Regions from separate parts of the Paraburkholderia nemoris genome, predicted to be linked through region 2. Evidence: riboswitches for the same ligand, from Rfam matches in the RefSeq annotation. Region 2 holds a riboswitch; the other holds the start of a gene.
What was found. Region 2 has a riboswitch for glycine ahead of gcvT (glycine cleavage system aminomethyltransferase GcvT). Riboswitches for the same ligand answer to the same signal wherever they lie in the genome.

Region 1: it holds a riboswitch for glycine, as region 2 does, so the genes downstream of both, KHO33_RS02690 (D-amino acid dehydrogenase) here and gcvT (glycine cleavage system aminomethyltransferase GcvT) in region 2, are expected to answer to the same signal.

What each region holds. Positions count from the first base shown of each region.
Region 1 covers NZ_CAJNBO010000001.1:611,182-614,585, forward strand. The annotation lists gene KHO33_RS02680 (acetate/propionate family kinase) at 1-96, shown strand, start outside; gene KHO33_RS02685 (BON domain-containing protein) at 99-359, opposite strand; gene KHO33_RS02690 (D-amino acid dehydrogenase) at 710-1,921, opposite strand; glycine riboswitch at 2,097-2,190, opposite strand; gene KHO33_RS02695 (LysE family translocator) at 2,427-3,059, shown strand; gene KHO33_RS02700 (GNAT family N-acetyltransferase) at 3,085-3,404, opposite strand, start outside.
Region 2 covers NZ_CAJNBO010000009.1:165,446-168,849, forward strand. The annotation lists gene KHO33_RS16145 (oxidoreductase) at 1-387, shown strand, start outside; gene KHO33_RS16150 (hypothetical protein) at 607-960, shown strand; glycine riboswitch at 1,140-1,239, shown strand; glycine riboswitch at 1,274-1,433, shown strand; gene gcvT (glycine cleavage system aminomethyltransferase GcvT) at 1,514-2,632, shown strand; gene gcvH (glycine cleavage system protein GcvH) at 2,696-3,076, shown strand; gene gcvP (aminomethyl-transferring glycine dehydrogenase) at 3,171-3,404, shown strand, end outside.

The DNA of each region.
Region 1 (3,404 bases), on a different contig from region 2:
GGGGATTCAGCGGGGAAGGTGAGGGCGATTCACACCGAGGAGGAGAAGCAGATTGCGAGGCATTGCCGGAGGCTGTTGCAGGCCGGCTCCGGCTGAGGTTATTCGGTTTTGATCGTAGTGAGGTCCGAGACGCCGGTTACGCCAAACAGACGGGCGACATCTTCGAGTGCGGCGGTTCTTTGCTGCTCACGGTGAAGTTCGCCCTGCAGCGTGATGCGGCCGTGGGAGACCTTTACTCTTATCGCGTTTTTGGGCACCGCGGCATCCCACGCTAACCGCGTTCTGGCTTCAGCCGCGACCTGTCCATCACTCAGGCGCGAGCTCGGGTCGTTGCGTGTGACAGAGCGGGATCTGGTCATGGAGATTCCCTCGGGAGTGGGCCGCAATTGGACAACACTAGCAGATGTAGCGGGTTTTACCTTTGGGGACGCTTCGCCAGTTGCGTGTCAAATCAAGTCCAGGTCAATAGCTAGGGGAACGGCCGAATTGAGCCAAGGCTTACCGGTTGCTGAACCCCTAAGCGTGGGTACTTTCAAAGTCGCGGGATCCTGCAGCGGAAATCTCTGCCATCACCTGCCGCGCGATGCGGTAAGTGATGACAGAAGTCGCATGGGCGTCACCATGGAAGTGCGCCCGCTCAGGGATGTCTGGCGCTACGCAAGCGATGTCGCAGCATAGGGCCGATGTTCGCCGCGCAGGCAAGCAGGCCCTATGAAACAACCCCCGCCAAAACCTGCGCCGTAGCCGCCGACAACGTCCACCCCAAATGCCCATGCCCGGTGTTATAAAAAACGCCGTGCCGTTTGCCGCGGCCAACCTTCGGCAACATACTTGGCAACATCGGCCTTAACCCCGCCCAAGGAATCACCTTCGAAGTCGACACCTCAGGAAAATACCGTCGAGTCCAGTCGACCAGCGGCGCAATCCGATCCGACCGGATATCCCGATTGAATCCATTGATCTCCGCCGTCCCCGCAACCCTAAACCGATCCACGCCGAGCCGGCTCGTCACGATCTTCGCGCTGTCGTCGAGCAAACTGACCCACGGCGCGTTCTGCTGACTCACTTCATCGTCGAGACATACGGTGATCGAATAACCCTTAACCGGGTAGACGTTCACGTGATCGCCAAGCATCGCCGCGAAGTCGCGGCTCTTCACACCGGCGCACACCACGATCCGCTCGAAAGCAAACCGTTGCGATTCACCTTCCAGATTGACCATCAACGAAAAGCGTCCCTCAGCCGGCTGCTCGATCGACGTAATTTCCGCGTCGTAGTGAAACTCGACACCATGCCGCACGCAAGCTTCAGCCAACCCACGCGTGAACTTGTGAATATCGCCAGTGGAATCGGATGGCGTAAAAAACCCACCAAAAAAATCACCATGCAGCGTGGGCTCGATCGCGTGCAATTCGCTCGACGTCACCGGATTCCGCTCCAGACCACCTTCGCGCAGCAGTTCATTTACCTTGCTGGCCGCATCGAATTCCTTGCGCGTCTTGTAGATATGCAAAATCCCGCGCCGCTCCAGATCGAAGTCGATCCCTTCGCGCTCGGCAATCGAAAACAGGTGCTCGCGCGCGGCAATCGCGAGCCGCACCGTTTCGACCGTGTTCGTCCGGTAATGCGGGATCTGCCGCAGAAATTCACCCATCCACGAATACTTGTGCCACGTGGGCATCGGATTGAGCAGCAGCGGGGCGTCGCGTGTGAGCATCCAGCGCAAGCCCTTGAGCACCGTGGCCGCGCTGTTCCAGACTTCGGCATTGCTGGCGGACAACTGGCCGCCGTTGGCGAACGAGGTCTCCATCGCCGCATAGCGATGGCGTTCGAACACGGTGACGTGGTGGCCGCGCTGCGCCAGGGCGTGCGCAGTCGTAACGCCGGTAATGCCGGCGCCGATAATGGCGATTCGTGACATGACATGGTCCAGAGTAGTTGAGCATCACCGGTGTCGATTTCGTGTCGAAACCGGCGTCGATGCCCCATCTGTCCATGTACCTGAGAGTTTCTTCCTGTGAGCATACGCATCGCGATGCATGCGGTATGCAGGGAATCCCCTTCGGTGGGCGCGCATGGCGCCGCTCTCCAGATGTTCCAGCTGCGCGGTCCTTTTGCCTGAGAGTTTCCGGGGCGGTTGCTCCGTCGGCGTCGTCACAATCCTCTGACGATCTCTCCCGCGCTGCATTGCAGAACGGCTAGACGATACCGGGCAATAAATTTCGCCGCAAGTGTTTCTTTCGATGCAACGCGCCATCTGAGCAGTACGGCGCCATATGCAACGGCGCGTCCGCCCCACTAACTAGCGCAATCAAAGCCATTCAACTGCCTATAGGGACTTTTTATGTGGGGGTTTAAGGCTTGAACCGGCGGCGTCGGCTATATTTGGCGGCATTGCCCGACTTCAATTCCCACAGGAGAACGCCGTGCCCGCTGCCACAACGCTGCTTGCCTTTGCCCTGGTCTCGCTCGGCATGGTGCTCACGCCCGGCCCGAACATGATCTATCTGATCTCCCGATCGCTCTGCCAGGGGCGGCGAGCAGGGCTCGTGTCGCTCGGCGGCGTCGCGCTCGGCTTTGTGTTCTACATGTTTTGTGCGGCGTTCGGTATCACCGCGCTGCTGTTGACGGTGCCCTACGCGTACGACGCGCTGCGTTTCGGCGGCGCGCTCTACCTGCTCTATCTGGCGTGGCAGGCGGTCAAGCCGGGCGGCCGCTCGCCGTTCCAGGTGCGCGACCTGCCGCACGACAGCCGCCGCAAACTGTTCACCATGGGGCTCGTCACGAACCTCGCGAATCCGAAGATCGCGGTGATGTATCTGTCGCTGCTGCCGCAATTTATTTCACCGGAGCACGGCAGCGTGCTCACGCAGTCGATCGCGCTGGGTTGCGTGCAAATTGTCGTCTCCGTCACGATCAACGCGTTGATTGCGATCATGGCAGGTTCGATCGCCGGGTTTCTCGCTGGGCGCCCGGTGTGGCTGCTGGTGCAACGCTGGCTGATGGGCACCGTGCTCGCCGGTCTGGCCGTGCGCATCGCGCTCGATTCGCGCCGTTAAACCACGCGATGCAGACTCGCCTGCGTCACGCTCGTAGCGTCTTGTACATGATGGTGGTTGAATCGAGCCGCTCCTCCAGTGTGTCGCGGCAAAACTGCGGGATCACACCAGCCGTTTGATAACCCAGCGCGGCATAGAGCGGCTCGGCCTTGTCGCCGGTGCGCGTATCGAGCGTCAGCAGGCTGCGCTGTAGCTGGTGCGCACGGTGTTCCAGTTCCGCCATCAACGCTTTGGCGATACCCAGGCGTCGGAACGACGGATGGACCAGCAGCTTGCGCACCTCGGCGCGGTGACGCTGGTTCGGCATCGTGTCGTAATCGAGTTGCACGGTACCGGCGATCGCCT
Region 2 (3,404 bases):
GAGGTGGTGTTGCATGCCAGCGCGTTGACTGCGTACGTCGCGCCGAGGTTTACGATTCACGGCACGCAGGGGAGCTACGTGAAATACGGGCTCGATACGCAGGAAGATCAGTTGAAAGCCGGCTTGCGGCCTGGCGATGACGGGTTCGGCGCCGGCAATGCGCCCGGCGTGCTGCGTGTGCTCGAAGGCGATCAGGAAGTCGAGCGGGAGGTGCCTACGCGCAATGGCGAATACGTCGGCTTTTATATTGCCTTGGCGGATGCCATTCAGAACGGCGCGAAATTCCCCGTCAGTGCTCAGGACGCAGTCGACGTGATGACGATTATCGAGCTTGCAGCCCGGAGTTCGGAGGAAGGCGTCCGGTTGCCGTTTGAGCGCATTCGCTGACGTTTTCCTGCGCCACGGGGCGCTTTCTGCGCCACGGGGCGCTTTCTGCGCCATTGGCGGCAGCATGCGGACCATGCCGCCGCCAATGGCAAAAGCCTGACAACCCCGAAAGGAACATAACGTTACAAATAACCCCGCCTCCGCGGTCAGCGTGAATCCCCAACAATCCGTTGCTACCCCGGTAGCACCACAAAACGACAACGACCTCCCGGAGAGTCCATGCCCCGAATCGTCCGCGCACTTGCAGCATGCGCATTGCTCAGTTCTCTCGCCGCCTGCGTGGTGGCCCCTCAGCAACCCGCGCCGGCGCCGCGCCCTAACCCGCAACAGATCGCGGATCAGCGCTTCAACCAGGTCAACGGCCGTATCGACAACCTGAGCCGCCGCATCGACGCTCGCGTCAACCAAGGCTACTACCCGCCCCCGCAAGGCGGCGCGTTGCACCATCGCCTCGACGTGATCCGTCAGGAAGCCCACGACATGGCGGCGCAACACGGCGGCGGCCTGTCCGGCGACGAACAGCGCGTGCTGAATCAGGAACTGGACAACGCGGCACACGCCATCGGCGAATAAACCGGCGCTTAGTCGCGTCGCTTAATCGCGTCGGCTAATCGCACTGGTTCAGGCACCGAAGCAAAGAAGCGCGGGCATCACGTCCCGCGCTTTTTTTGACTGTCACGAATCCGCAGCACCAACCCCCATGCCCCTTGCGGGCCTTTATTTGACAAGCCCCCGGCCCTCGCGTACATTCGCCGCACGCGTCGGGAGAGCGTGCTGGCCGCAGAAATCGCAGGCCGCGCCGCCGAAGGGGCACACCCGCAAACTCTCAGGCAAAAGGACCGACTGCGTCGAAGAACCCGCGCCCAGGCAACATCAAGGCATCGGTTTTTCGCACTCTGGAGAGCGGCAGTAGCCGTCTGCATCGTTTAATCGAGCAGATTCTGGCAAGCTGCCCACCGAAGGGGCGCGCGTTTCACCGTAGCGATCACGGCTTCACTATCGCTCGGTAGCGCAATCTCTCAGGTATCGAGGACAGAGGGGTCATGCAACGCAATCGCTCGCAGGCATCAGCCGCGAGGCGTAGCGCCGCATGGCCTTTTTTGTTTCGCGAGACGCCTGAGGCCCCATGACCGAACTCAAACACACCCCGCTCAACGCCACCCATCGTGCGCTCAACGCCCGCATGGTCGATTTCGGCGGCTGGGACATGCCCGTCAACTACGGCTCGCAGATCGACGAACACCGCGCCGTGCGCACCGACGCCGGCATGTTCGACGTCTCGCATATGTGCGTCGTCGATTTCACCGGCGAACGCGTGCGCGCCTTCTTCGAACACGCGCTGGCCAATAACGTCGGCAAGCTGCAAACGCCGGGCCGCGCGCTCTACTCCTGTTTGCTGAACCCGAATGGCGGTGTGATCGACGATCTGATCGTCTATTACTTCAGCGAGACCCACTTCCGCCTGGTCGTCAACGCCGGCACCGCAGAGAAAGACGTCGCCTGGTTCACCAAGCTCAACACCGAAGGCAGCTACGGCCTGACCATCACGCCGCGCCGCGATCTGGCGATCGTCGCCGTGCAGGGCCCGAACGCCCGCGATAAGGTCTGGCAAGTCGCGCCGTCCAGCCGCACCTCCACCGAACTCCTTAAGCCGTTTAACGCCGCGATCGTCGACAACACGCCGTTTGGCGAATTGATGATTGCCCGCACCGGCTACACCGGCGAAGACGGTTTCGAAATCGTCCTGCCTGCTACGTCCGTCTGCGAATTCTGGGACGCATTGGTGCGTCAAGGCGTGCGCCCTGCGGGTCTCGGCGCGCGCGACACGCTGCGTCTCGAAGCCGGCATGAACCTCTACGGCCAGGATATGGACGACAACGTCTCGCCGCTGGACGCCGGCCTCGCCTGGACCGTCGATCTAAATTCGCAGCGCGATTTCGTCGGCAAGGCCAAGCTTGAGGCCGATGGCTCACAGGCCTCGTTCGTCGGCCTGATCCTGCTGAAGGAAAACGGCAAGGCGGCAGGCGTGCTGCGTGCTCACCAGAAAGTCGTCACGCCGCACGGCGAAGGCGAAATCACCAGCGGTACTTTTTCACCCACGATGCAGGAATCGATCGCCTTTGCGCGCGTGCCGAAAGGCGTGCAGCCGGGCGACACCGTTCACGTCCAGATTCGTGACAAAAACGTACCCGCAAGCGTGGTAAAACTGCCGTTCGTACGCAACGGCAAAGTGCTCGCAGTTTAAGCAGCCGGCGCGTGCGACATATCTTTTAAGTTCATACCGAATAACACCGCATAGGAGCATCCGATGAGCATCCCGGCCGATCTGAAATACACCGAATCGCACGAGTGGGTCCGCACCGAAGCAGACGGCACGCTGACGGTCGGCATCACCGACCACGCGCAGGAAGCGCTCGGCGACATCGTCTTCTTCGAAGTCCAGGAACTGGGCAAGACCGTCAACGCTGGCGACACCGTCGCCGTGATCGAGTCGGTGAAAGCCGCTTCCGATATCTACGCGCCGGTCTCTGGCGAAATCATCGAAGCGAACCCGGCCGTCGCCGACACGCCGGATGGCGTCAACAGCGCGCCGTACGAGAACTGGCTCTTCAAGATCAAGCCGGCTGCGGACGCATCGCAGGATCGCTTGATCGACGCGGACGCGTACGCCAAGGCCGTCGGCGCCTGATTCACCGCAAGTTGCACCATTACGTTTAAACCCGACAGGCGCGGCGCGTCCGATTCGACAGTCGAACGGACGCCCGCACCGCCAGGAACACCTCATGAAGCTCGAACACCCGGATCGTCTGATGAACCGCACTCCTCTCTCGCTCGCCGCGCTCGAAGTGCATGACGCCTTCGCTGAACGGCACATCGGCCCGGATTCGGCCGACCAGCAAGCGATGCTCGAAGCCCTCGGCTTCGCGTCGCGCGCCGCGCTGATCGACGCGGTCATTCCGAAGACGATCCGCCGCACCGAAACGCTGCCGCTCGGCCCCTTCGCCCAGCCGAAGAGC